DNA from 4 places in the Metasolibacillus sp. FSL H7-0170 genome. Region 3 is predicted to be linked to each of the others. Evidence: riboswitches for the same ligand, from Rfam matches in the RefSeq annotation. Region 3 holds a riboswitch; each other region holds the start of a gene.
The links. A riboswitch is a leader RNA that binds a small molecule or an ion and turns the genes downstream of it on or off. The one in region 3 is predicted to bind S-adenosylmethionine.
Positions count from the first base shown of each region.

Region 1: linked by a shared signal. The riboswitch ahead of metK (methionine adenosyltransferase) and the one ahead of MHH70_RS14380 (bifunctional homocysteine S-methyltransferase/methylenetetrahydrofolate reductase) in region 3 are both predicted to bind S-adenosylmethionine.
Region 2: linked by a shared signal. The riboswitch ahead of metA (homoserine O-succinyltransferase) and the one ahead of MHH70_RS14380 (bifunctional homocysteine S-methyltransferase/methylenetetrahydrofolate reductase) in region 3 are both predicted to bind S-adenosylmethionine.
Region 4: linked by a shared signal. The riboswitch ahead of MHH70_RS09620 (O-acetylhomoserine aminocarboxypropyltransferase/cysteine synthase family protein) and the one ahead of MHH70_RS14380 (bifunctional homocysteine S-methyltransferase/methylenetetrahydrofolate reductase) in region 3 are both predicted to bind S-adenosylmethionine.

Region 1 is NZ_CP151964.1:3,795,672-3,803,261, forward strand. It holds gene MHH70_RS17885 (Ger(x)C family spore germination protein) at 1-971, opposite strand, end outside; gene MHH70_RS17890 (spore germination protein) at 1,463-3,016, opposite strand; gene pckA (phosphoenolpyruvate carboxykinase (ATP)) at 3,214-4,800, opposite strand; SAM riboswitch class I at 5,016-5,133, shown strand; gene metK (methionine adenosyltransferase) at 5,600-6,805, shown strand; gene MHH70_RS17905 (gamma carbonic anhydrase family protein) at 7,167-7,590, opposite strand, start outside.
Region 2 is NZ_CP151964.1:558,799-566,388, forward strand. It holds gene parE (DNA topoisomerase IV subunit B) at 1-123, opposite strand, end outside; gene plsY (glycerol-3-phosphate 1-O-acyltransferase PlsY) at 675-1,277, shown strand; gene MHH70_RS02575 (hypothetical protein) at 1,495-1,788, shown strand; gene metA (homoserine O-succinyltransferase) at 1,898-2,836, opposite strand; SAM riboswitch class I at 2,972-3,079, opposite strand; gene MHH70_RS02585 (LLM class flavin-dependent oxidoreductase) at 3,131-4,111, opposite strand; gene MHH70_RS02590 (nucleoside-diphosphate sugar epimerase) at 4,348-5,061, opposite strand; gene MHH70_RS02595 (AAA domain-containing protein) at 5,071-7,590, opposite strand, start outside.
Region 3 is NZ_CP151964.1:3,057,913-3,065,502, forward strand. It holds gene MHH70_RS14370 (globin-coupled sensor protein) at 1-159, shown strand, start outside; gene hemG (protoporphyrinogen oxidase) at 451-1,848, shown strand; SAM riboswitch class I at 1,948-2,048, shown strand; gene MHH70_RS14380 (bifunctional homocysteine S-methyltransferase/methylenetetrahydrofolate reductase) at 2,189-4,033, shown strand; gene metH (methionine synthase) at 4,026-7,457, shown strand.
Region 4 is NZ_CP151964.1:2,079,783-2,087,372, forward strand. It holds gene MHH70_RS09610 (homoserine dehydrogenase) at 1-162, opposite strand, end outside; gene MHH70_RS09615 (hypothetical protein) at 496-882, opposite strand; gene MHH70_RS09620 (O-acetylhomoserine aminocarboxypropyltransferase/cysteine synthase family protein) at 1,230-2,516, opposite strand; SAM riboswitch class I at 2,625-2,739, opposite strand; gene nfsA (oxygen-insensitive NADPH nitroreductase) at 3,059-3,793, shown strand; gene MHH70_RS09630 (hypothetical protein) at 3,977-4,399, shown strand; gene lepB (signal peptidase I) at 4,691-5,248, opposite strand; gene MHH70_RS09640 (hypothetical protein) at 5,561-7,285, opposite strand; gene MHH70_RS09645 (lysoplasmalogenase) at 7,362-7,590, shown strand, end outside.

The sequences.
Region 1 (7,590 bases), 740 kb from region 3:
ATGATGTCGGATGTTTTATCATTAATTTCTTTTATCGTTTGCTCTTTTGTTAAATCAATTACGCACTTCACTTCACCAACATTTTGCTGAACATTGACTATTACGTGAATTTTAGGTGTATTATTGTCAATTTTTCCTTTGACAGTTGTTTTTGAATGAGTAATTTCTGTTGCTAAATTACCACCGTCAGGACAAGTTATTTGCTCGATTGTACCTTTAATGTTATCTGTTAAAAAATTATAGCCCTTGCTTTCTTCATCTGTCAGTAGCCCAACGATTTTTCCTTGTTTGAAGACAGCTAAACCATTATATTTTAAAATGGTAGGGACAACGATTTGATCAACATTTTCTTTGCTCATGCCTATTTCTTTACTACCAAGAAGCTCAAGAGTAGAGAGTACAAAGCTATTTTCCTCATCGTGTAGTGCATCAATTAATTCATACAAGGCGACAGTTACTGTAGAGCCCCATGCCTTTTCAGAAATTTTGAGAGAGAACCTTATTTTATTGGCTGGTATTTTTTCAACAGGTGTTAGTACACTGACGATGTCTTTCGCCGTTGTTTCATATGCAGCGATAACATTCAAATCATTGCGAAATTCATGGTCGCGTGACAGAAAATCTAATGCAGGCTTAATGCCGCTCTCTATTAATTCACTGCCGAGCACTATAATTTGTAAATGCGAAAAATATGATTTTCGCGGTGCTAACAATGTGACTTTCCGAATAGCCTCAAACAATGTAGCGCCAGTCGCGGAATACGTAGTGACAGGAGAACGCCCACTTGTTGGCTGCTTAGAAGAAATTTCACCGGGATTAACGACTTGAACGGTTACTTCGTATTCATCCCCTTGCTGGTCGATGCCTAATGCAACAACAATGGCGATGTCATTAAGCTCTTTTTTGCTCCAACAACCGCTTAAAAGCAGGCAGATGGAAATGAGCAATAAAATGGAAGCAGTCTTGTGCATTGCTGACACCTCTTTAGAAATGAAAATTTATCCCGCATTAACGGGCAGTAAGACGCCCACTTCAAGATTTAAGTGAAAATACGCTAAAGGATAAGTGGGAGATTAACTGCCCGTAAAAGCCCGATTGGTTCAACTAACAATCAGTGGGGATGAGGAAAACCCCCACTGATAGAAGTTTCACTTTATCCCGCATTAACGGGCAGTAAGACGCCCACTTCAAGATTTAAGTGAAAATACGCTAAAGGATAAGTGGGAGATTAACTGCCCGTAAAAGCCCGATTGGTTCAACTAACAATCAGTGGGATGAGGAAAACCCCCACTGATAGAAGTTTCACTTTATCCCGCATTAACGGGCAGTAAGACGCCCACTTCAAGATTTAAGTGAAAATACGCTAAAGGATAAGTGGGAGATTAACTGCCCGTAAAAGCCCGATTGGTTCAACTAACAATCAGTGGGGATGAGGAAAACCCCCACTGATAGAAGCTTCACTTTATCTTTTATATCTTTTTTTATATTTTGATGCTCTTGTCATATTTGTTTGATTCACTAAACGAGGTCTTTTCGTTAAAAATTTTCTAGGGAATAATAAAACTGCATCCTTTTGACTTTCGAGTATTATTGGTGCAAAAGGGGTCATATATGGAATGCCGAATGAACGTAAGCTACATAAATGTAGAACAAGTGCTAACATACCAATCATGACACCATAAAGACCAAAGCCCCCCGCTAGTAAAATGAAAGGAAAACGTAAAACTCGAACAGAATTCGATAGACCATAGGATGGGAAAATAAAACTGCATATGGCAGTTAAAGCAACAATAATAACTGTAACGGCTGAAACAACACCTGCTGTAACGGCCGCCTCACCAATAACTAATGTACCAACAATCGATATAGCTGGTCCGATTGTGCGTGGCATGCGTAGCCCAGCTTCACGTAAAACTTCAAAGGCAAGCTCCATTAACAATGCTTCGATTACAGCAGGAAAAGGCACACCTTCCCGCTGTGATGCAATACTTATAAGTAATGGTGTCGGTAGCATTTCATGATGAAATGTTGTAACCGCTACATATAAGGAAGGTGCAACTAATGAAATAAGAATAGCTGTAAATCTTAATATTCGAATGAGAGAGCTAACGAGAGCATTTGAATAATAATCTTCAGACGATTGTAAAAACGATGTAATCAAAGAAGGTACGATGAGTACGAATGGTGAGCCATCCACTAAAATAGCTACCTTTCCTTCAAGCAATTCCCCTGCAATAACATCTGGACGCTCTGACGTATACATCGTTGGAAACAATGAGAATTGAGCATCTTGAATTAATGATTCAATATAACCACCTTCTAAAATACCATCAATATCAATTTGATTGAGTCGGTCAAATACCTCTTGAACAATTTTATCATTGGCAATACCATTTATATGGATAATTGCTACATCTGTTTGTGTAACATCGCCAATAATTTTACTTTGAACCCATAAATTAGGGTTCTTTATTTTACGACGAATGAGCGCTGTATTTGTACGCAATGTTTCAGTAAAGGATTCACGTGGTCCGCGTATAACAGACTCTGTTGCAGGCTCCATCACAGGGCGGTCTTTAGGGTCCTTTATATTCGTCGCAAGTGCGGTCGCTAAACCGTCCACTATGATAATGGCGCTCCCATTGAAAAGCGCACTGTAGAGCGTTGCAAATTTTTGTATTTCTTGGACATTGCCAATCGTTAAGCAGTATTGCTTTAAAAAATCAGTTGTTTTTTCAATATTTTCTTCAATTTGGTCTGTTAATAATCCCATGATGGGCTCCAACAATGTATTTGTGATATCTGCTTTATTAACTAAGCCATCTATATAAACAATAGCTAAAGATTGTTTAGTTGATTCTCCGATAAAAAGTTGTCGCACCATCACATCATCACTATAACCAACAGCCTGTTGTATTGTATCAATCGTATGTTGTAATGAAGTAAATAGTGGTTTCTGATGGGCATCAGGTGAAAGCTTAGAAGGGGAATGTGTCTGCGTATCTGAATGTTCCATGTTCCATCTCCTCCAATACTTATAAGGAGAGGATAGTCAAATTTTAATAAAATTAAACGAGTATTTTACGAAAAAGCATTAAATTTAGTGTTGACAACCTTTTAAATCGAGTTATATTTTTATTGTTTTAATAAAAAAAAAACGTCTGAAAAGCAGTGCTTTCGCACGCTTTTTCAGACGTCTCTTTTACTAGTATATTAAACTAATGGACCGCCTTGTTTTGAAATAGCTTCCGAAACATTCTCGAATTTTTGGAAGTTGTCATTGAAAAGACCTGCTAAATGCTTAGCTTTTGTATCATAAGCATTTTTATCAGCCCAAGCATCGCGAGGGTTTAATACTTCAGACGGTACACCTTCAATTGCTGTTGGAATGTGTAAGCCGAATACTGCATCTTGTGTTGTTTCAACATCGCTTAGTTTACCTTCGATAGCAGCACGCACCATTGCGCGTGTGTAAGAAAGCTTCATACGGCTACCTACGCCATATTCGCCACCAGTCCAACCAGTGTTTACTAAAAATACTTGTGAGCCGTGCTCATCAATTTTCTTACCTAACATTTCTGCATAAACTGTTGCAGGAAGCGGTAGGAATGGAGAACCGAAGCATGTTGAGAATACTGGTTCTGGCTCTGTTACGCCACGTTCTGTACCTGCTAACTTCGATGTGAAGCCGCTTAGGAAATGATACATCGCTTGCTCCTTTGTTAATTTTGAGATTGGAGGTAATACACCAAATGCATCTGCAGTTAAGAACACGATTGTTTGTGGGTGTCCTGCTACAGAAGGCTTTGCGATATTTTCAATATACTCAATCGGGTAAGCTACGCGCGTATTTTCTGTTAACGAACCATCGTCATAGTTGCAAATACGTGTATTTTCATCTACAATAACGTTTTCTAATACAGAGCCGAAGCGAATCGCATTATAAATTTCAGGTTCTTTTTCTTTTGAAAGGTTAATTGTTTTTGCATAGCAACCACCTTCAATATTGAAAACGCCATTGTCTGACCAGCCGTGTTCGTCATCACCGATTAATTTACGGTCGCTATCTGCTGATAAAGTCGTTTTACCTGTACCAGATAAGCCGAAGAATAAAGCGACATCGCCCGCTTCACCAACGTTTGCTGAGCAGTGCATTGATAAAATATCTTGCTCTGGTAATAAATAATTCATAATGCTGAAAATAGATTTTTTCATTTCACCAGCGTATTCTGTACCACCGATTAAAATCACTTTCTTTTCTAATGAAACAATAATGAATGTTTCTGAATTTGTTCCATCAACAGTTGGATCTGCTTTAAAGTTTGGTGCAGAAACAATTGTAAAGTCTGTTGTATGTGTAGCAAGCTCCTCGGCAGTTGGGCGGATAAATAATTGATGGCAGAATAAATTATGCCATGCATATTCATTAATAACTTTAATACCGATTTGTGAATCTTTATCTGCACCAGCAAAACCATTAAATACGAAAAGCTCGTCGCGTTCTTTTAAATAATTAACTACCTTTACATATAGTTTTTCAAACACTTCAGAAGAAATTGGACGGTTTACTTTTCCCCAGTCAATTTTATCTTTCGTGCTTTCTTCTTCTACTGTATATTTATCTTTAGGAGAACGACCAGTATATTTGCCTGTTTCAGCACGTAATGCACCGTCAACAGTTAGAATTGCTTCTCCACGAGATGTTGCTTTTTCTACTAACTGTGGAACAGAAAGTTGAACATGAATATTTGTACCGTTTAATAAATCTTTCAGTTCGTTTGCAATTTCTACTGAATTCATCGCTTAAAACCATCCTTTTATTTATAATATTCCCAAGTTTGGTGGGAATTCATTTCTTTTAACTACAAAAAGTATAACACATTAAATGAAATAGTCTATACTAATTCGAGAGAAATTTATGAAATTTTTAGTCGGTAAATCGGAAAAAATGAATGGATGTGTATAGTATTTGACAGCGCAAAAAAAATTATGTATTATATGAAATTGAACGGATACTCTTATCCCGAGCTGGTGGAGGGTCAGGCCCCATGAAGCCCGGCAACCTGCATGACTTTTCACATCATGCGTTGGTGCCAACCTGATGCAAGGAGCTTTCTCCTTGAACGATAAGAGTGAAAGGGAACGAAAATACAATCCTTTCTCTCATGCTTATGAGTGAAAGGTTTTTTTATTGCCTAAAAAAGTTCATCATTGAAAAACCTAGTTGACAAACTAGCTGTCTAGCACTGCGCTTGAAACGATTCGCAACGCTCACTATTATATAGATAAATGCTTAAACAGCAAGACAGCCTTAAACTTAAGACGATGATAAAACTTTTCTTTATGACTATACCTTTCAAAAACCTTGTGTTAAGAGGCGGTAATGGTTTGAGTTGATTCCATATTCATGGGCAGCCATTATGAAAACGATTGATGCACAAAAGTGTAGTGAATCATTAACTGTCTGTAAAAGCCGAAGTGGCGAAGTTTGATAAAGAATGGATGAAATACTCTTCTATTATATTAAAGCATCGCTTAAAAGCTTGACATGGGTAAGGAGTACCGTATCATATTCGCAGGAACTATAGGAGGAAACAAAATGACAAATCGTAGACTATTTACATCTGAAAGTGTTACTGAAGGACATCCAGATAAAATTTGCGACCAAATCTCAGATGCAATTTTGGACGCCATTTTAGCTGAAGATCCAAATGCTCGTGTAGCATGTGAAACAACGGTAACGACAGGACTAGTACTAGTGGCAGGAGAAATTACGACTTCTACTTATGTAGATATTAAAGGAATTGTACGTGACACTGTAGCAGAGATTGGCTATACGCGTGGTAAATATGGCTTCGATGCTGAAAACTTAGCAGTGCTTGTAGCAATTGGCGAACAATCACCTGATATTGCACAAGGCGTAGACCAAGCTCTTGAGGCACGTGAAGGCTCAATGTCAGACGAGGCGATTGAAGCAATTGGTGCAGGTGACCAAGGATTAATGTTTGGGTATGCATGTAACGAAACACCAGAGCTAATGCCGCTACCAATTAGCTTGGCGCATAAGCTAGCGCGCCGTTTAACAGAAGTGCGAAAATCAGGTGAACTAAAATATTTACGTCCAGATGGAAAAACACAAGTAACGGTTGAGTACGATGAAAATAATGTACCAGTACGTGTAGATACAATTGTTATTTCAACACAGCATGATGAAGAAGTAACATTGGATCAAATTCAAGCAGATTTAAAGCGTGTTGTAATTGCACCAGTTGTACCAGCTGAGCTATTAGATGAAGCAACAAAATATTTTATTAATCCGACAGGTCGCTTTGTTATCGGTGGACCAAAGGGCGATGCCGGTTTAACAGGTCGCAAAATCATTGTGGATACTTACGGAGGCTATGCGCGACATGGTGGTGGGGCATTCTCAGGTAAGGATGCGACAAAAGTAGACCGCTCTGCGGCTTACGCAGCGCGTTATGTGGCAAAAAATATCGTTGCTGCTGGTTTAGCAGACCGTGCAGAAGTACAGCTTGCTTATGCAATCGGTGTGGCACAGCCTGTATCAATTGCTGTAGATACATTTGGTACGGGAACAGTGCCATCTTCTCAAATTGTAGAATGGGTCCGTGAGCTCTTTGATTTACGCCCAGCAGGTATTATTAAAATGTTAGATTTACGCCGACCAATCTTTAAACAAACTGCAGCTTATGGACATTTCGGTCGTACAGATTTGAATGTACCTTGGGAGCAAACAGATAAAGCAGACGTATTAAAGGAAAAAGCAGCATTATTAGTGAAATAATAGTGAAGGGGTTGTCCGAAAGCAGGCAGACGTGCTGCTTTCAGACAGCTCTTTTTTTATATAGATTCAGAGCGGAAGTGTAGTGACAAATCTTATTTATAGCGATAGCAAGGTGCCAGATGCAAATGAAGTGAGTGCTCCTGTGGTGTTGACAATAAATAGTCAACATCCTCGTCGCAAGGGAGGGTGTGCTCTTGCGGTGTTGACAATAAATAGTCAACATCCTCGTCGCAAGGGAGGGGGTGCTCTTGCGGTGTTGACAATAAATAGTCAACATCCTCGTCGCAAGGGAGGGGGTGCTCCTGCGGTAGTAACAATAAATTGTTACTATCCTCGTCGCAAACAAATATGTAAAGTCCCTTTACATATTTGTTTGCAATGATTTATAATATTGGCCTTTTTCTACATATTCACGAATAATGCGATCCATGTCTTCACGATCCTCTGCATTTACTTCGCGTACGACCTTTGCGGGACGCCCCATTGCGAGCATATTTGGTGGTATTTTTTTACCTGGGGGAACGAGACTGCCCGCACCAATAAACGCACCTTCTCCAATTTCAGCTCCATCAAGAATGATTGAGCCCATGCCGATTAGTGCTCGTTTGCGAATGGTACAGCCATGCAATGTCACCTGATGACCAACCGTTACTTCATCTTCAATAATTACAGGGTTATTTGGACTTTGGTGTATGCAGCTCAAATCTTGTATACTAACTCGTTTGCCAATAATTGTTGCTGCTACATCACCACGAATAACTGTATTAAACCATATTGTCGATTCC
Region 2 (7,590 bases), 1.4 Mb from region 3:
TGAACCGATATACATACCTGGTCGTTTACGAACTGCATCTAAGCCCTCTAACACTTGAATCGCATCATCATTATATGCGATTGGTTGTTCCTTCACCAAACAAATACCCCCTAAAACAAACATACGTTCTTTTCTTTTATCGTACAAAGAATAAGTTTAGCTGTCAAGGCGCTAAACCTCTACACAGATAGTCATTGTACCATTTAAGCAAGCTATTTTTCAATGAATGCTTTATTTCAGAGCCCATATCTTCAGGATAATCTCAGCTTTTATATTAAATATTTGCTAAGAAAATCTGTACCTGTCTCTTTGCTTTCGTTACAAATAAGGCTTGCTTCTCCGGCGGTTACAATAAAGTGAAACTTCATTCAGTGGACGCTCTTTCCTACTGAAAGTTAGTTGAACCATTCGGGCTTTTACGGGCAGTTGGTCTCCCACTTATCCTTTGCCCAATTTTACTAAAGTCTTGAAGTAGGAGGCTTACTGACCGTTAATACGGGATAAATGGTCACTATCCTCATTTCAATAGGTATGTCTCAAAAACGTTTTTGACACGCCTATTCTTGCAAAAACAAAAAAAATCGTCAATCTACTATTCAATTGCTAGGCAATCAGTGTATAATCATTATTACAACATATTAGTACCAACTATCAATTTTGAAAGGAGCACATGTATGTCAACTGCCATTATATTGATTTGTGCTTATTTAATTGGCTCCATCCCTTCGGCATTATGGATTGGTAAGCTTTTTTATAATACAGATATTAGAAAGCAAGGAAGCGGAAATTTAGGTGCAACGAATACTTTTCGTGTTCTCGGTAAAAAAGCAGGCTTAATCGTGACAATTATTGATGTTTTAAAGGGCACAGCTGCTGTTCTATTACCTTTATTGCCATTTTTCCAAGACGTGCAAATTCACATATTAATTTTAGGTGTTGCCGCTGTACTAGGTCATATCTTCCCTATTTTTGCGCGTTTCCGTGGTGGCAAAGCCGTAGCAACTTCTGCAGGTGTTGTGCTAGGATATGCATGGCCATTATTTTTACTACTTTTTGTCGTATTTTTCATTACGCTAAAGCTTACAAAAATGGTCAGCCTCACATCTATGATTGTTGCACTCATCGCCCTTATTTATAGCATAGTTTACTTAGTATTAACAGGTGATTTTGCCTTATTTATTTTAATTGCCATTTTATTTACGTTTATCGTTTATCGTCACAGAGAAAATATTAAACGGATTAAGGCAGGTACAGAGCCGAAAGTGAAATGGATTTAAACTACAATAGAGTTGTCTGAAAGCGGAATAACGTGTTGCTTTCAGACAATTTTTGTTTTTAAAACGAACGAGTAAAATATTGTGCTAAAGATGCCTTAGTCCACCTCTCATGCATGTAATTAATCTTCGCTTGCAATGACTCTCAAAGCAATTTACTGTTACTACCCTGTGAAATCCGCTAAAATATAAGTATAAATGTATGTCGGAGGCTATTGTCATGAAAATAGTATTAACAGATGCAGCGATTAATTGGTTTCAAAAAGAAATGGAAGTACAACAAGGAGATTATGTACGATTTTATGCAAGATACGGTGGTTCTTCCCCTTTTCATGAAGGCTTTTCACTCGGTATGAACCGCGAATTCCCTCATGAAATTGGCGTAGACACAGTTGTTGAAGGTGTTCATTATTATATCGAACGCAATGATGAATGGTTTTTCAATGAGCATGATTTATATGTAAGTGTGGATGAACAGCTCGATGAATTAGCTTATGAGTATAAAAAAGCCTAAATCAAGATAAATAGCGATGGAATTCGTCTGAAAATTCATTTTGAGACGGCTCCATCGCTTTAATATAAATGCTAAATTAAATTACGTCCTCTAGCATTCAACTAGCTTGTTAAATATGATATTCGATTTCTTCCTCAACAAAATCCCATTTATATGGTGTTTCTTGGTATACGTAATAGTTCAGCCAATTGTAGAACAATAAATGTGAATGTGCACGCCACGTGTTTTTCGGCGCTTTAGTAGGATCATCATTTGGAAAGTAATTAATCGGTACTTCTACATTATCTCCCTTTGCCACATCTCGCTCATACTCATCTGCAAGCGTTGTCGCGTCATATTCTAAATGACCTGTAATCATAATTTGCTTGTTGTCTTTAGACTGTACAATGAAGACACCAGCATCATCAGAATAGCTAAGTAAGCGTAAATCTGGATGCGCGCGAACTTCCTCTATCGATACCGATGTATGTCTTGAATGTGGTGCTACGTATTCGTCACTAAAGCCACGCACTAAATCGACAGTTAAATCTGTAATGACGTGCGAATAGACACCAGAGCATTTTTTCGGTAACTCGAATTTTCCAATGCCATAATGATGGTAGAGGGCAGCCTGAGCGCCCCAACATATATTCATAATCGATGTGACGTTTAATTTTGCCCATTCCATAATATCCGTTATTTCTTTCCAATAAATAACGTCCTCAAACTCCATTCGTTCAATTGGTGCGCCTGTAATTATCATCCCATCAAATCGGCGGTGTTTGATTTCGTTAAATGTCGTATAAAACGATTGTAAATGCGATTTTGAAACATTTTTTGACTCATATGTCGCTGTATTTAAAAATGTCACATTCACTTGTAATGGTGTATTTCCTAACAAACGTAATAATTGCAACTCCGTTTTCTCTTTTTCTGGCATTAGGTTACAAACTAAAATATTTAACGGACGGATTTGCTGTGTTCTCGCACGGTCCTCCTCCATTACGAAAATTTTCTCTTGTCTTAATAGCTCGCCTGCTGGCAATTGCTTCGGAATATTAATTGGCACTTCGCTTCCCCCATTTCTTGAATTAACAAATCAATTATCTTTTGAAGCATGGTTGAATCAGCTAGAGAAGGTAATGCAAAAACCCTCTCATTCCAGTAAAGAGAATGAGAGGGTTTTCGTAATCAAATCCGTTCACTCTTATCTCTCGGGGACAATCCCCGCTGGAATTAGCACCTTTCTAATAAATATTAGAGGTTGCTGAAGCGTCAACGGGCCATGTCCCTCGGCTTCTCTTGATAAGATTTATTAATTTTCATATATTGTAGCATGTGTGTTGCGGTTTGACAATAGGGTTTAAAAAAGCTCCTTCAACAATGTAAATGACTTTGTCCGAGCCTCTTCATCATAAATAGAAGCAGTTACCATTAATTCATCTATTTTTGTGTCTGCAACGAATTTTTCTAATTGTGCTTTGACTGATTGCTGGTCACCAACGAACATATATTGACGTTGCTGCATAATTGCCTGCTTTTCAAATGGTGTCCATATTTCATCCATATTGTCTACAGGTGGCTGAAGTAAATCATGTGTGCGACGAATAATGCTTAAGAAAAGCTGATAGTAAGTTGTTGCCAATTTTTGAGCTTCTTCATCGGTATCGGCAATCATCACATTGACACAAGCGAGCATTTTCGGCTTCTGTAAATGCTCAGAAGGCTGGAATTGTGTACGATAAATATCAATTGCCTGCATTAAATAGTCAGGGGCAAAATGACTTGCAAAGGCATATGGCATACCACGGCGAGCAGCTAGTTCTGCACTAAATAAACTTGAGCCTAACACCCACATTGGCACATTTGCACCAAATCCAGGATAAGCCTTAATGTAATCTGATTCCTGTGCTTTTGCTAAAAAGCGCTCTAGCTCCTCAATATTATCTTCAAAGTCCTCAGCATCACGGCGACGTAGTGCCCTTGCTGTAAAATGGTCTGTACCGGGTGCACGACCTAAGCCTAAATCGATTCGACCTGGGAACATTGCATCAAGTGTTCCAAATTGCTCGGCAATAATTAATGGTGCATGGTTAGGTAGCATAATTCCACCGGAACCGATTCGAATTTCCTTTGTTGCACTAGCCAAATAACTCATGACAACAGAAGTGGCTGAGCTTGCGATGGAACGGCTATTATGATGCTCAGCCACCCAAAAACGTTTATAGCCTAACTGCTCGGCTAAAATAGCTAAACGACGAGAGCGTTCAAATGCTTGGGTTGTAGTTTGACCTTCACTCACAGACACTAAATCTAACACAGAGATCGGTATATTTTTCAACATGATTATCACCTCACTAGTTACTATAACGAAAGTGGAAAAAAGATGCTTGCAATATGCTTTCCATTTAATTTCTTTCAATTATCATGACGAAACTTCGTAAAAGCACGCAAAATACGCTCTTTTTGCTTCGTTACATTAATAGCACCAGATGTAGCTTATGCTCTAAAGGGCATCTAATAAGCCGATGGTATAGATTGGGCGAAATGTCCCACCCTCTAGTATTGAGCTTGTATTTGTCATGCTTGCTCCCGCTCCTTTATCACCAGCTCTAAATGTGCATCCCAAGCGTTGGTCAATGTATTAAAGACACGTATATCAAAACTATCTTTGCTTGTATTATGTAATACAAATTGCAAGCATGGTACATCATGGATTTGTAGCTCTTCGACGCTATTTATTGAGGTAATAAATGTTGGCTCTGCGTGGTCATTTGTCGCGCCATTTTGCAATGCGTCCACAATTTGTTGCTCATTCCACGTCACGGATAGTTGCTCTATATATTGTAGCTCGTCAGGAAATTCATCGAATTCCTCTAGTTCACCTTGTAAAAAGCTTGCGTGCAAAGGACTATAAAATAATTCCTGCTCCATTTCCTCAAGCTGCTCCTCAAAAATACCTGCAGCCAGCTGTGCCTCCCCTTTTTCAGTTAATTGAATCGCTTCCTCCATTGTTAGCAGTCCTGTTTTCTTCATTTTTTGCAGTAAATCCTCAATAAATAATGATTCGACAAGCAGGACATCTGCCACCGTTTCGGCATCTTGAAAACGCCCTGTTTGAAAGGCACGCAACATCATTTTCATTAAAATATCCATCGGTATGCGACGAATTGGTGTGTATTTCGTTAAGAGCGTATGAATCGGTATTGAAAAATGCTTCGTGCTAACAATTTCCGCTGAACTAGGAAGCGGCAGTTGCTGTTTTATTTGTCTTTCAAGCTGTTGTAATTCCATAATTCACTCCTATGTGCGGTAGCCGTCCTGTGCTTTCACTACATCCAGCACATGCTGATACATACGGCGCGTTTCCTGTTTTTTCGGACGCTGCGTAAACATTTCCGTGCTACCAACCATAATTAATAATTCACGAGCACGTGATAGTGCGACATTTAAGCGGCGATAATCCTGTGCAAAGCCAATGCTACCATGCCCGTCATTGTTTCGCACCATGCTGACAATAATGACATCCATCTCCATTCCTTGAAACTTATCGACCGAGCCTGTGCGAATATGCAAATGTGGGAATTGATATTGTGTCATATCATTAATACGCTTCACTTGCTCCGCATAAAAGCTAATAACACCAACTGATTTTTGCGCATCCTGTGCTATCAAGCCCTGTTCCTTTGCTTGCGCTGTTGCATCATTTAGCGATATAAGGAGCTCCTTCACCTTATCTAATTCAGCCCGATTAAATAAGCTAGCCCCCTCTTTCATCCGTTCTTCAAAACAGCTTGTTGTATGAGGGATATCGAGCCATAATAAATGATGCTGACGATTGAATAATGGCGTTTCCAAAAGATGATCGCGTGCTGCGTCAGAATCAATTAAACCGCATTGCAAGGTATCTTGCTCGTTTTGATAAAACGGCACAATCGTTTCCATAATATTGGTATGCATTCGATATTGGATTGCTAGCATTGTTTTATTCGACTGGGGCAGATTTTTGTATAAGCGCTCAAACAATGATTCCTCAAGTAGCTTTTCAAGCTCCCGCTTTTCCTCAAATGTGTCGCTATTTTTGATTACCTGCTCTAGCGTCTCTTCAAATGTTTCATCCCCAATTAGTGGTGGAAGCTGATGATGGTCACCAACTAAAATAATTTTCTTGCCTTTTAACATCGGTAGCAGTAGCTCTGGCGGTGTAGCCTTCGATACTTCATCAATAATCACAACATCAAATATTGGATAATTATCCATAAACTCTTTATTCGCAGAGGCCACACAGGTTGTCCCAATGACGTTTGCATGCTTAACATAGAGCTTACGAATTTCCTCTAAGTCATGCTCACTTGCCTTCGCTAGCATCGTTTGCCATTCGCTTTGTAATTGTTGTGTGATTGGCAGAAGTTCAAGCTGCTGCTCGATTTTTTCAATCGTGGCTCGGTTGACTGCTATACGCCCCTCTATTGCATTTAAAGCTGCCTCGAGATTTTGCCTTGTTAGTTGTTCAAGCTCTTCACGCTCTTTTTCTAATGCTAAGCCTGTGCTATTAATTTCTTTTAGCTGCTCTTTCAATAATTGCAATTTCTCGTTACCATTTGTTAACTGCTCATTAAGTTGCTGCAAGTCTGCTGTTGTTGTTTCATAAGCTGCTGTTAAGTTTATACGAGTTATCTTTTGTTGTTCAAGCTTCTGTTGGCTTTGCTCTAACTCAGTACGCTGCTGCTGTAATTGCTCAGCAGTTGCAGTTATTTCTGGCAAACTTTGCAACTCTAGCTGAATAGCTTGAAGCTTCTGTTGATATTGCTGCTCTGTACTGCGCAATTGCTGTAGCTGCACTTCACTATGTCCAAGCTGCTCTTTATATAAATCAACTAACTCCTCCTTAAGTTTCGTGAAAATTAGCATAACCTCGCGCATTAAATCTTGATATTTCACCTGTAACTGTTCAATGTATGCAATACGTAGTAGCACACCTTGAATAGAGCGTGTACCATTTTCTACATTGATTTTTTTCTCAGCAAAAGCGCGGCTTAGCTTTGTTAAAAATTCATTGACCTCCGCTAGCGAATACGTATGATTCACTGGTAAAGCTGGCGCTGTTACATGGATTTGCAGCGTTTTTTCACTATAGGCAAGTGCTTTTTCTAGCCTTTCACTTAATTCCTTTAGCGGTTTGTAAGCGACAATTTCAGGCTGCAATTTTGCTAATGAGGCAAGCAATCGGTCGATGACGAAGCTGCGCCGTATATTATGTGCTACGATAAAATCTTCAACATCCTGTACTTTTTTTAGCTCCGTAATTTTTGTTGTTAATTGCTCAATTACATTGCCCTCTGGCGAGATACGCTGTAGCTGTGCCGTTATATTCATTAACTGTTGTTCTAACAGCAGTTCTTCTGCTTTTATAGTAGCTGCTTGTATGGCAGCAGTAAGCTGTACGAGCTGCTGCTGATTTGTGACCTCTTGGGCACTGATTTCCTCCTTTGTAGGAAGCGCAACAAGTTGTTGTTCACTTATTGCAATAACCTCAACAAGCTCCACTTTCTTTGCCTCAAGCTGCTCTAGCTGTTGCTCAGTTTGCTCAAGCTCTTTTTTTAATGGCGCCAGCTGTTTTTTCAGTGCTGCTATTTTTTCAATTACTATTTTTAGTTGTTCTTCAGCTTGCTTTTTTCTCGCAATTGCCTGCTGAAGCTCGTTTTTTTCTTCCTGCAATTGTTCAAGCTGCTTTTCGGTTGTTGCGATTTCCTGTTCAAGTAGCTGCTGCTTTTTATCCTGCTGTGAAACTTCATGGGTAATTGCCTCAAATGTTTGCTCCTG
Region 3 (7,590 bases):
CAAATTTTAGTAGCAATGGAAGAGCAACAGCAAAAAAATAGTCTAGTAGGACGAGAAGTCCATACTATTGGACAAGTCATCGATGATTTAGGAGCTGCATTTAATGAGGTCTCACACTCCGTCGATTCGCTAGCAACAGTTGCGAAAGAGCTTGTATAAAAGTTAATTATTGTTAAAAGGTCGATTTGTTCCACAATTTGTGTGACGAATCGGCTTTTTTGCTTAGCTACATTGGGAAAATTTATGGGCAAATCAAGCATATTTGCAGGCAAAATCAGCAACGAATCTTGTGAATTTTTATAGTTTACGGGCGCAAATATTGGCTAGTCGGGTGAATTATAGCTTTTCGGCTAAACTTATCATTTTTGTCACAGAACGAATCTGAAATTTAACGTAAAAACAGCTATACTAAAAATAAGAGAAATTGACGTTTAGCAAGGAGAGACAACAATGAAAACGATTGTAGTTATTGGTGGCGGTATTACAGGGCTTTCTACAATGCATTACTTGGCACGACAGGTACAGGAGCAAAATATCGATGCAAGGCTTGTTCTTATAGAAGGAAATCAGGAATTAGGTGGAAAAATTCGCTCTCAGCAAATCGATGAGTTCATTATGGAAACAGGTGCGGATTCAATTGTGGCACGCCATCCGGGAGTGCTTGATTTAGTACGTGAAGTGCAGTTTGAGGATGAGCTTGTTTATAATGCGACAGGAATCTCATATATTCATACAAATAATGAGTTACATGCTATTCCAGCGGGCTCTACATTTGGTATTCCGATGAGCGAGGAGTCTTTAATGGCTAGTACATTATTGACAGATGATGAAAAACAGCGCGTTTTACAGGATGCGGAGATTGCAAATGACCGTTTTACAAAGGATAGCTCTATTGGTGAGTTTTTGGAATATTTTTTAGGTGAAGGCATCGTTAAAAAGCAAATTGCGCCCGTCTTAGCAGGGGTTTATTCAGGTAATTTATATGAATTGTCAATTGCCTCGACCTTGCCTTATTTAGTAGATTATAAAAATAATTACGGTAGTATTATGGCTGGCTTTAAAGCGCATCGCGAACAATTTGAAAAAGCAGCAGATAAAAAGTTTATTTCGTTCCAACGGGGGATGTCAGCTTTTATTTATCGCATAGAAGAAAGCTTACCACAGGTGGAGTTTATGAAAGGGGTAGCAGTGACATCGGTTGCGAGGCATGACGGGCATTATAAAATTATGCTAGATACTGGACAAATGATTGCTGCGGATATAGCTGTTTTAGCAGTACCGAATGAAACAGTGAGGCAATTGTTAACAAATGAGCAGTTGACATATCATTTAAAACAATTTACAAATGGCTCTGCTCTTACACTCTATGCTGGATTTAATGTGTCAGACTCTGTTTTACCTGCGGATGGAACGGGCTTTATTGTTTCGCATAATAGCGACTTGCAATGTAATGCCTCTACTTGGACGAGTCGTAAATGGGCACATACATCAGAGAACGGCAATTTACTAGTACGTTTATTTTATAAAGATAGCAATCCCCGCTATGAGGAGCTTGCAACTATGTCAGATGAGCAACTAACGGAAATTGCCCTACAGGATATTAAGCTGAGCTTAAATATTGATGACAAGCCGAGCGTAGTAAATATTACAAAATGGATTGATAAAATGCCACGCTATGACCTTGCACATCGAGATGCCCTAAAAGCGGTAGAGAAGGAAATGGCAGAACATTACCCAAACATGCTGCTTGCAGGCTGCTCTTATTATGGTGTAGGTATCGGCGCATGTATTCAAAACGGACGCCATACAGCAGCGAAGGTAATTGCTAGAATAAGCAAGAATAGATAGCGATATAGTAGGATATTTCGTATGTTTCGTAAAAAACACTTCTCAAATGCGATACACTACTCTATAATGAACAATAAGAATTTAATAAATATTCAAAATTTCTTATCGAGAGAAGCAGAGGGACTGGCCCAATGAAGCTTCAGCAACCAACAATGATGTCAGGTGCTAAATCCAGCAGGTGTTATACCGACAGATGAGAAGGAACGACGTGAACAAGTAGAGCCTTCTTTAAATATACATTTAGAGAAGGCTTTTTTGATTTTTGCAAATATACAAAACTATAGCCTTGAGTAGATGAAAATCTAGAATCAAGGTGAAATTAGGAAAGTGAGGATATAAAATGGGGCTACGTGAAGCATTACAAACTAGAGTATTAACGGCGGACGGTGCAATTGGTACGCTGCTTTATTCATATGGATTGGATTATTGTCATGAGGAAATGAATATTACAAGACCTGAAATTGTAGAAAAGATTCATAGTGAATATATTGCTGCTGGAGCAGATGTTATTCAAACGAATACGTACGGGGCAAACGCTATTAAATTAGCGCGTTATGGCTATGAGGACCGAGTGCAGGAATTTAATGAGGCAGCCGTGAAGCTAGCGAAGGCGGCTGTTGGTGCAGGTGAGCAATTTGTGCTTGGTACGATTGGTGGTGTGCGCGGTATTCGAAAAAGTGACGCGACATTAGAGGAGATTTTAGTGGCGGTTCAAGAGCAAGCGCAAAGTTTGTTAGCAGGTGGGGTAGATGGATTGCTGCTTGAAACGTACTATGACTTTGAGGAATTAGCAGCGACTGTTAATATGCTACGCCAATTAACTGATAAAGTGCTTATTGCCCAATTATCGATGCATGAGCCGGGTATCCTACAAAACGGAATGCGTTTGAATGATGCGTTGACACAGCTTGATGCACTTGGAGCAGATGTTGTCGGTATGAACTGTCGCTTAGGACCGTATCACTCCATTCAAGCGATGGAAACAGTGCAATTGCCAGAGCACGCCTTTCTTTCTGCTTATCCAAATGCTTCTCTACTAGATGTAGAGGATGGGCGCGTTGTGTATGAGTCGGAGGCAGATTATTTTGCACGTGCGGCTGTAGAGTTAGTTGGTCAAGGTGTTCGATTAATTGGTGGTTGCTGTGGTACGACGCCAAAGCATGTGGAGGCAGTGAAGAAGCGTTTAGCAGGTGTCACACCTTTGACTGAAAAAGAAATAAAACCTGTTAGTATAGAGTTTGTGCGTGTGCCAGAGCCGCCTGTCGAGGAGCCTTTACATATAAAAGTAAAGCGCGAACGTTCGGTTATTGTTGAATTGGATACGCCACGTCATTTAGAAATTGATGGTTTTGTTAAGGGGGCAAAGGAGCTCTATGAAGCTGGGGCAGATGTAGTGATGATGGCCGATAATTCCCTTGCTTCACCGCGTATTAGCAATATTGCGATGGCCTCTATTTTAAAATTGCAGCACGGGGTTCGTGCTTTGCCCCATTTGACATGTCGTGACCGCAATTTAATCGGGCTACAATCGCATTTGATGGGCTTAGATGCACTTGGCTTGCACGATATTTTAGCGGTGACAGGTGACCCGACAAAAGTTGGGGATTTCCCCGGGGCAACAAGCGTTTATGACGTATCATCAATGGAGCTAATTTCGTTGATTAAACAGTTAAACGAAGGAATTTCTTTCTCAGGGAAGCCATTGCGTAAACAGGCTAATTTTTCTGTCGCGGCAGCTTTTAATCCGAATGTGCGGGTGTTGGACCGTGCGGTAAGCCGTTTAGAGAAAAAAATCGAGCATGGGGCGGATTACTTTATTTCACAGCCTGTTTACACGAAGGAAAAAATTATTGAAATATACGAGGCGACAAAGCATTTAGAAGCGCCAATTTATATTGGTATTATGCCATTAACGAGCTTTAAGAGTGCGGAGTTTTTACATCATGAGGTACCAGGTATTAAATTATCTGATGAAGCGCTAGCGCGTATGGAAGCTTGCGGTGATGATAAGGCGAGAGCAACCGCTGAAGGTGTGGCGATTGCGCAGGAATTACTTGATACAGCCTGTGAATACTTCAACGGTATTTACTTAATTACACCGTTTTTACGCTATGATATGACACTACAATTAATGGATTATGTGAAACAAGTAGATGCACAAAAAGGAGTTAAAACAAATGTTTAATCATCCGATTGAGGAACAATTAGCAAAGCGCATTTTAATAATTGATGGTGCAATGGGCACAATGCTGCAAAATGAAAATTTAACATATGATGATTTTGGGGGCGAGGAGTTAGATGGCTGTAACGAAAATCTTGTTCTAACACGTCCGGATGTTTTGCACAAAATACACCGTGCTTATTTAGAAGCAGGGGCAGATATCATTAGTACGAATACATTTGGTGGTACGCCCCTCGTATTAAATGAATATGATTTAGGGCATAAGGCAACTGAAATTAATAAACGTGCTGTGGAAATTGCCAAAGAGGAAGCAGAAAAACTTTCTACACCTGAGTGGCCACGCTTCGTAGCAGGTGCAATCGGCCCAACGACGAAAACATTATCGGTTACAGGTGGTATTACCTTCGATGAGCTAGAAGAAAATTTTTATGTACAGGCACATGCACTTATCGAAGCAGGAGCAGATTTAATTTTATTAGAAACGAGCCAAGATATGCTCAACGTAAAGGCCGCAACAATCGGTATAAATCGCGCGTTTAAGGAACTTCAAAAAGAGCTCCCGATTATGATTTCTGGAACAATTGAGCCGATGGGTACAACGCTTGCAGGACAATCAATTGAAGCTTTTTATATTTCAATTGAGCATGTGAAGCCATTATCAGTTGGTCTGAATTGCGCAACAGGGCCAGAGTTTATGACAGACCATATTCGCTCATTATCAGAGTTAAGCACAAGCTATGTAAGCTGTTATCCGAATGCAGGCTTGCCTGATGAAAATGGCTGCTATCATGAAACACCTGAATCATTATCGAAAAAGCTGCAAGGCTTTGCGGAGAAGGGCTGGTTAAATATTGTCGGTGGTTGCTGTGGTACGACACCTGCACATATCGCAGCAATTCGCGAGGCGGTAGATGGTCACCCACCACGTCAGCCTCAGCAATCTATTGGAGGACATGCTGTGTCAGGCATTGAGCCATTGCAATACGACGAGTCAATGCGTCCATTATTTATCGGCGAGCGTACAAACGTTATTGGTTCACGTAAATTTAAAAATTTAATCATTGATGGGAAATTTGAGGAGGCCGCAGAAATTGCACGTGCACAAGTAAAAAGCGGGGCGCATGTAATTGATATTTGCTTGGCCAACCCTGACCGTGATGAGGTAGCGGATATGCGTGACTTTATGCAAGAGGTAGTGAAGAAAATAAAAGTGCCTCTTGTAATTGACTCGACAGATGAGAAGGTAATGGAGGAAGCGCTGAAGTTTTCGCAAGGGAAAGCGATTATCAACTCCATTAACTTAGAGGATGGAGAAGAACGCTTTGATGCAGTAATGCCGCTTGTGAAAAAATATGGGGCTTCCCTCGTAGTCGGTACTATTGATGAGCGAGGAATGGCTGTAACACGTGAGCGTAAATTGGAAGTGGCGGTGCGCTCTTATAAGCTGTTAACTGAAAAGTGGGGCCTTTCACCAGAGGATATTATTTTTGATCCATTAATGTTCCCTGTTGGTACAGGAGACGAGCAGTATATCGGAGCCGCTGAGGAAACGATTGAGGGTATTCGTCTGATTAAAGAAAAATTACCAGGCGTCTTAACAGTGCTAGGGGTAAGTAATGTTTCCTTTGGTTTACCTCCTGTTGGACGTGAAGTATTAAATGCAGTTTATTTATATCACTGTACGCAGGCTGGTCTTGATTATGCAATTGTTAACACTGAAAAACTGGAGCGATATGCATCAATTCCTGAAAATGAAATTAAGCTAGCGAATGATTTAATTTTCAATACGAATGATGAAACACTTGCGGTCTTTACTGATTTTTATCGCGATAAGAAAAAGGAAAAAACAGAGGCAGATATTCCAAAAACAGTGGAAGGTCGCTTAGCTTATTATATTTTAGAGGGTACGAAGGAAGGCTTAATTGCTGATTTAGATGCCGCAATGGAAATTTTCGAAACACCATTAGATATTATTAATGGACCTTTAATGGACGGCATGGCAGAAGTAGGTCGCCTCTTTAATGATAACCAATTAATTGTAGCAGAGGTACTGCAATCAGCAGGGGTGATGAAGGCTGCGGTTGCCCATTTAGAGCAATTCATGGAAAAGAACGATGAATCTGCAAGCAAAGGGAAATTAGTTTTAGCAACGGTAAAAGGTGATGTGCATGATATCGGGAAAAACCTCGTTGATATTATTTTAAGCAATAATGGCTATAAAGTAGTTGACCTAGGGATTAAAGTGACACCATCTGAATTAATTGAAGCAATTCGCAAAGAGCAGCCAGATTTTGTTGGTTTATCAGGCTTACTTGTAAAATCTGCTCAGCAAATGGTATTAACTGCACAGGACTTCAAAGGAGCTGGCATTGATATACCAATTTTAGTAGGTGGTGCTGCATTATCACGTCGCTTTACTGAAACGAAAATTGCCGCAGAATATGACGGACCTGTTATTTATTCAAAGGATGCAATGCAGGGCTTAGACTTTGCCAATCGATTAATGAATAAAGAGGAGCGCAAAGGGCTTTTAGAGGAAATTCGCGATGCGCGTGATAAGCGTATGGAGGCAGATGAAAAGCGCGCTGCTAAGCCAAAGCCAGAGCTACCGAAGAAGTTTGTACGCACGGTGGAGGATGCGTCCGTATTTGTACCAAAGGACTTGACGCGTCGCATTAAGCGTAATTATTCTGTCGCACATCTACAGCCTTACGTAAATTTGCGTACATTGATAGGACATCATCTTGGCTTAAAGGGCAATGTCGACAAATTTTTAGCTGAAGGTGATAGCCGTGCAGTTGAGTTACATGAGCTTGTAACAGGCTATTTACAAAGTGATACTTTCCAGCCATCGGGGATGTATCAGTTTTTCCCTGCTCAAGCAGATGGAGATGATGTAGTTATTTATAGTCCAGAGGATGCGAAAACTGAAATTGAGCGCTTCACTTTTCCGCGCCAGCAAGTAGAGCCATATTTATGTTTAGCTGATTTCTTGAAAACAGTTGATAGTGGTGAAATGGACTATATCGCATTAATGGTTGTCACGGCTGGTTACGGCGTAAGTGATAAGGCACGCGAGCTAAAGGAGCAAGGGCGTTTCTTAGAAAGTCACGCACTACAAGCAACAGCACTTGAGCTTGCAGAAGGCTTTGCAGAACGTATTCACCAAGAAATTCGCGACCAATGGGGCTTCCCAGATGCAACAGACTTTACAATGCGCGACCGTTTCGCTGCAAAATATCAAGGGCAGCGCTTTAGCTTCGGCTATCCCGCTTGTCCAAATTTAGAGGACCAAGAAAAGCTCTTCGGTTTGTTAAAGCCAGAAGAAATTGGTGTGCAGCTAACAGATGGCTTCATGATGGAACCTGAAGCAAGCGTATCTGCAATCGTTTTTGCACATCCAGATGCTCGCTATTTCAATGTCTAAGAGAGGGCGCAAAAAATGCCGTGCGGTTGCCGGCGTTTTTTGCGTTTTATTAACAGCAGTAATTAGTGAATGAACATGTCTGAAAAGGTGTTCCTATGTTTATTTGTCATAAAACAGTTGGCTAACGCATCGT
Region 4 (7,590 bases), 980 kb from region 3:
GTTAGCTACACGTTCTTTACTCGCATCAGTAACTAATATTTTTACAACCTCGAGCTCCACCCCTAATTTCTGTTGGAGCTCCTGCTGCCTTTCCTTTAGTATATGATAAATTCCTTGCCCCACGGTTCCAAAACCGAGAATGGCTGCCTTCACTTTTGACACTATACCTTCGCCTCCAAATTTCCTTTCACAACTAATCAAGTGAATCTTAGGCTTTTTACAAAATCAAATTGTGTATTTTATATATTTTCTGCAAAAAACCACGACTTATTTGTTATATCGTTCTCGTTATATATAGTGATTCTAGCTCAATACTTATGATATTACAAGAAAATTCTACCCTAAACAGACATTTGTTTTTTTAGAGAGGTCACCAAACATTCAAATAATATAGAAATGGGGCTGCCAAGAAAGAAATGACTTTCAAGACAGCCCCGTAGGTTATATATCAATAAAAGAAATGGGGGAATTTCTTCTATTATAATAAGGAAGATTTCAACTAACTTCTGTTAATTGTTGACGGCGATAGTTTTCCAAAATGGATTGCATAATCTTTTCCTCTAATGCTGTAAATGCAGGCACTGCATATGTGCGGTGAACAAGCTGAAACTCCCCATAGCGTAAAAACCATTCTTTCGCTGGCAATTTAATGTGGTCATTTCCATGCTCGATATACGCATCATATACTTCCTTTACAATGTACCCATTTAATAAATCATATGTTGATTCTGAAAACGCACTATGCCCAAACACTTTCATCCACATCATTTCAACATTTGCTAATAATAATTGAATTGCTTGTGAATTGATGAAGGTGTATGTCTCATTTAATTCATACACAATATAAGATGCTATGTTTTGTGCACTATATGTACGTCCCATATTCAACACTCCTTTGATTTATCCTATTTTATCAATTACGCTTCGGTTTACTACCACCCAGATTTCTCCAATATTTTTGGTGGAAGTTTACTTAAAATCGCAACATCCTGTAACATCCGTTGGAGATTGAAAGAATTTCAATTCCCTGCAAGTAGATTGGTTTTATTATAATTGAGAAAAATCAAGAAGTCAATAATTCTTATAAAAATACTAGGTATTAAGTTTTTATATTTTAGTAGGGGGCTGCGACTGCGAAATGATGCAGTCTACAGCCTATTTTTAGCAACAATCTAACAAAACCATATAGATACTTTATACAAATGAGTATTCAAGCGTTTGTCTATAGGTTAAGCATTTTTTGCTGCTAATGCTAACGCTTGGTCCAAATCTGCCACTATATCTTCCACTGCTTCTAAGCCGATTGATAAGCGAATGAGCTCTTCTGATACACCAGCGATTTTAAGTTCTTCTGCTGATAATTGTTGATGTGTTGTAGATGCTGGGTGAATAATAAGCGAGCGTGCATCGCCCACATTTGCTACATGCGAGAAGAGTTTAACACTATCAATAACAGTTCGCCCAGCCTCTCTACCACCTTTAATACCGAAAGTGATGATAGAGCCAAAACCATTTTTCAAATACTTTTTCGCCAATGAATGCGATACAGTATCTTCAAAGCCGTTATAGTTTACATATTCCACGAATGGGTGGTTACGTAAATGAGCCGCTACTTTTGCGGCATTTTCATTATGTCTTACTACACGCAAATGAAGCGTTTCTAACCCTTGTAAAAAGTTAAATGCTGAATCTGCACTTAATGTTGGCCCGAAATCTCGCAGCAATTGCACGCGCAATTTTGTAGCGAATGCCGCAGTTGCCGTATCAACTCCATAGCGGATGCCGTGATATGTTGTATCAGGCTCTGTGAAGCCTGGGAATTTCCCCTGTGTCCAGTCAAATTTCCCTGCATCGACAACAATACCACCGATTGTTGTGCCATGCCCACCAATCCATTTTGTTGCCGAATGAATGACAACATCCGCCCCGAATTCGATTGGATTAGAGCCATATGGTGATGGGAATGTATTATCAAGGATTAGTGGGATACCATGCTCATGTGCGATTTTAGCAACCGCTTCAATATCTAGCACATTTAAGCTTGGATTACCGATTGTTTCTGCAAAAATTGCTTTTGTATTTTCGTTAATTGCCGCTCGGAAGTTTTCCGGGTCACTCTCGTCTACAAATGTTGTCGTAATACCGTAACGTGGCAAAGTTGTAGCAAATAAATTATAAGTACCGCCGTACAAAGAGCCTGCTGATACGATATGGTCTCCTGCACCAGCAATGTTTAAAATAGAAAATGAGATAGCTGCCATTCCTGAAGAAAGTGCTACTGCTGCTGTTCCTTTTTCCAATAAAGCAACACGCTCTTCAAATGCCCCAACAGTCGGGTTCATAATACGAGAATAAATATTTCCCGCTTCCTCTAATGCAAATAATCGCTGCGCATGAGCAGTATCGTTAAATGCATAAGCAGTTGTACGATAAATTGGTACGGCAATTGCCCCTGTTACTGGATCGGGTTTTTGCCCACCATGTAATAACAATGTTTCTGGTCGTAGTGTTGACATGATGTTCCTCCTAAAATGTATTCGATGGCTAATGGATTTTTGAGGAGGGTAGAAAAACAAAAAACCCTCTTCCTAAGAAGAGGGTTCGCAAATGAGCAAGTTTTCCTCCCCTTATCTTTCAGATTCCAATCCGAATCTGTAGGAATTAGCACCTTTGTAAGCTCGTCGCTTACCGGTTGCCGGGCATCATAGGGCCTAGTCCCTCCGCCACTCTTGATAAGAGTATTTGATTCATGTTCCATCGTTGTGTTTGAGTATAAAGCATTGTAAACCAAGAAGTCAACTATTATTTTTTAATTTTTTTCAATAGATGTCACAAATTTTGAATGAAGGCCTACCAAACGTAGCGCAGGTCGCGAATATTTAGATTAATTCACATCAGTTAGCTCGAAAAAAATCTAAATGAGAGTTAGCCAAGGCGTAATTGTTTTTTAATTAATTCATACAAATCGCTAAAATAATAGCATTTAGTCAACTTGATTGGTTATTTAATATAAGTAGTATAAAATAATATACGAATACAGGTCATTAGGAGGATGAAAATGGATACTAGAGAACTTTTACGCAATCACGCATCCGTGCGTAAATATACAGGGGAACAAATTCCGCGCGAAACGGTAATGGATTTAATCGAAACAGCACAAATGGCAGCAAGTTCACATTTTGTGCAAGCATATAGCGTTATTTGGGTTACGGATGAAAATAAAAAGCAAAAGCTCGGCGAATTATCAAAAAATGAATTTCAATTTCAAACAGCGGGTGCATCATTCTTATTTTGTGTTGACTTTAAGCGTCTTCAAGCCGCGGGTCAAAAACACGGTGTAGATATCGTTACAGATTCTGCAGAAAATTTACTTGTTGGTGTAGTCGATGTATCTTTATTTGCACAAAATTTTGTTGTTGCGGCAGAGGCGAAGGGCTACGGCATTTGCTATATTGGCGGAGCACGTAATAACCCTGCTGAAATTAGCGAACTTTTCAACTTACCTAAAAGTGTATTTCCGTTATTTGCACTGACGATTGGTACTCCGACAAAGCGCAATGAAACAAAACCACGCTTGCCTGTCCCTGCAGTACTTCATGAAAATGCCTATGACGAGGCTAAGTATGATGCATTATTAGAAGAATATGATGCAACGATGGAAGGTTATTATGCAAGTCGTTCTTCAAATCAAAAAACAGCTACATGGACAAAACAAATGGCAGATTATTTAATCGAGCAAAAGCGTCCATACATCAAAGAATTCCTTGCACAGCAAGGGTTTACATGGAAATAACAGTGACCCATGCTCTTGCATTTAGTCTTTTGCGATTTTACTGTAGAAGTGGAAGTTTTTTGTACTCTTCATCTTGCTGTCGGTATAAAAAAATGCTCCTGCGGTTACTTGTTGCAAGAAACATGTCCTAAATCATGATAAAATGGACCTACAATACATGAAAGTATTCAGAGGTGTTTGCCTATGCAAATGAATAGACATGTTGCGAAATCGTTAGAGCGACAACAATTAAAATCAATGCGACGCTTTTATTATGCAATAGCTGAAATCAATTTAATACTTGCTGATATTCATAAAAAAATACAATCAAATATTGATGAAGAAAAATATCAATATGCTACTGCTTATGTAAATAAATATATTTCTTATACATCTGTATGGAATATTAAATTTGCTTATAATTTAGAAAACCCTGAGGTCGCAATGCTTCAGCTCTTCCATTTACGATATATTTTCCAGCATGAGCCTACCATTGCATTTACTCAAGAACGCCAAATCGTTCAGCAGCAACAACATGCCTTTGACAAGCTACAGCTCTTCAGAGCAGAGCAACTCGCTGCACGTTACGAAACAATGCTGGCATATATTGCGGAGCACCAGGGCTAATTGAACCAAATATTGAATGCAGCGATTAAAAACAAAAGTCCTCTCTCTTTAGTCAGCATTTCACAGTCATGTGACGCTAGATATTTAGGGCTGCCCTAAAAGGCAGCTCCTTCTTTCAGTTTGAGTTTCGGTTATGCACTTTCATTCAGAAGAAAACCCCATGAACCTAGTGTTTCTACTATTTTCAAAAAATTCTCTTGCATTGTACCCAAGTGAATTTTTTGAAGTAACACCAACGAAAGCGTGCAAAATACCGTGCAGTTGCTGGCATTTTGCACGCCTCGCCCTTTTTTACTCCTTAACCATACGCGCGTTTGATAGTGGCCAAACAACAGCTGGCACTGTACCTAATATTTTCTCCTGTGCGACAAAGCCAACCGTTATATCTCGACTATCCAAGCTTCTACGGCGATTATCTCCAAGCACAAAATATTGACCCTCAGGTACAACTTCCACTCCTAAAGCGTCCACCAAAGTAAAGTTCCCTGTTAAATTTCCGCTGTCTACTAATGCTTCCCTATTGCTCTTTAAGTAAGGCTCTTCGAATTTTTCGTCATTAATAAATAGCTCATCATCCCGATATTCTATACGGTCCCCGGGTAAACCAATAATACGCTTAATAAAATTTTCACCCGTTGGTGCTTCAAAAACGATAACATCAAAACGCTTATAATCAGATAAGGTTGGTCCAATAATATTGACAATCACTTTTTCCTCATTTTCAAATGTAGGCATCATTGAAGCACCTTCTACATTCACAGGTGTAAATAAAAAAATACGAATCCCAGCAGCTAATACTACTGCAAACACGATTGTTTTAATCCAGCTAATAATCTCCTTTTTCTCCAAACTCGCTCGCCTCCTTAAAAATTAAAACGTCTTTTAGTAAGCAAAGTTGCATAGGCCCATTTAATTTCCGCAAGACATTAAAAGCTTTCCGTCTCTACTCTTTCACTTAGAAGGAACACCATTAAATTCAATGTTTTGGACAGTAGCGATGATATTTCGCAAAATGTTTATATATATAAACAGAGAACACCTCTTTTAAAAATGGGATGAATATTGGCTTTAGCAGCGTTATTCTTCACTAAAAGGGAAGCGATGAAAACATTGATTTCAATACAAACAAAATAGACTTTTCGGACAACTCCTCTATCTATTCTATGCACAAACGAAGGCGTTCAAAATGCCGGCTACTGCACGGCATTTTTGAACGCCCCTAATTGTTAGTTGCTTAATTGGCTGGAATTGTTCGCCTGTAGCATAGTATGTCATTGTCACTTCGTCCCCCTGCTCTAAATAAATAGCAAGTGGTACTGCTTCAGAGCTGACTATGAAATTTTGCCCTGTATCTGTTAGTAATGAAACGATTGTAAAGTCACCAACGCGCTCTTTATAGACACGTAGCACCTTTGCTGTAAGCTGTGCTTCCTCAGCGCTAGAAGAACCATCTACTGTACTACCACCACGACTAAGCGCCGCTTTATAAAGCTTTAATGCCTCATTTGGTGTGAAAGCATATGCTGAAATTTCTGGATTAGCAGCAGATACGATAAAGTAATTTTGCAGGAAGCCATTTGAATCTAAAACTGCGGATAGCCAGCTTGCTTCACCGTAGAAGTTATACAAAATCGGCATCTCGCCTTCCCACTCTTTTTCAATAAACTTTTTCTCGATAATTTCAAGCGCACCTTGAGAATCCATATATGATTCTTCCAAATTACCTGTATAATAAGTAGCCTTGCCTGTACGCGCATGTGTCAAAGAGTAACCAAGCATCGAGTCAACACCCTCTTTCGGGCTGGAAAAATCAGTGAAGTAATACATTTCGCCATCCTCCATAAAGACTGGACTCACATTTGCCTCTGTTCCTTCATCCGATGGAATTTTCACATCTTTTTTACCGAATACGCTATTCCAAAAACCATGCACATAATTACCGTAATAGCTGTTTTGTAAGCTAACAGCCTCTGGGGAAATCGCACCATCAATAAATTCAGGTACATCTGCTAAGGCAATTTTTTCAGACTGCCCCGTTTTCGCATCGACCTTAACAATACCTTTTACATCAAAGCCATTACGCGCAGAAATAAAATCACCATATGTGCGAATATAGTATGGTACACCCTCATCATCAATTTCTAGCTGCACATCGCCATAGAAAATAAGTGTTGGGTATTGTAGACGAATATGACGCTCTAAATTTTTATTAAAGTAAGCTGATGGAATATATGCCATTTCATGAGCCATAAATTTTGGATTATCACTTGAATCTGTAGCGCTCATTATGAAATAACCCGGTGTCGTTTTACCATTAAACCACTTAAATAGTCCTGAAAACTCCACTGGTGCAATATAAACAAATTCACCATTGACCTTTTGAATTTGCAGATGTCCTAGCTCATAGTAGCTCGTATTTGGTACTTGACCGAAGGCTTTTCTCATTTTATTTTTCGCAAACTTTGGAGGCACACTTGCAGGTGTTTTCGTTTCGTCAAACGGTTGAATTTCAACTTGCTCCTCCATTTCGGAAGATTGATATTTTTGCTCGGCATTAAAAATTGGGGCTGCTAACAAATAAGCAAGGGCTAAAATTGAAATTAACGTCAACACAGATTTTAGCTTTTGCTCAGCACCTGCCGCAAATAGTGCGCCAACTAATGCAGCTACTGGCGCTACGTATAAAAATACCGTCCAATGTAAATCAACTTTTGAAATATATACCGTTAAAAATGTTAAAATTAAACTACCTAAAAAAACAGAAGTTAAAAGTATACTAAACTGCTTGCCTGTTAATTCGCCCTTTGGTATTTTTTTTGTTAAGGGCACGATTAGAATCGTCACCACAATAGCAGTAATAAGTACCGTTATAAATAATTGTCCCACTATCATCACCTCTAATTTATTTTTACGTATGGGATTGGATGAAAGTTTCATAAAATTACAAAGGGGGGTTTTTTAAATGGAAAGAAAAATTATTTTAACATTATTCTTAATCTTCGGTCTTTATTATGTTTTTTTCTTTGATGCCATTCCAGTTTCATGGCAGATGGTTTTTAAGCTAATTCCAATGATTTTACTCATTATTTTAGCGCTACGTTCCCATGGAGAAAAAAGCTACAAATCAATTATTATTGGTGGTCTTATTTTTTGTGCCATTGGGGATTACACATTGCAATGGTTTATCGTTG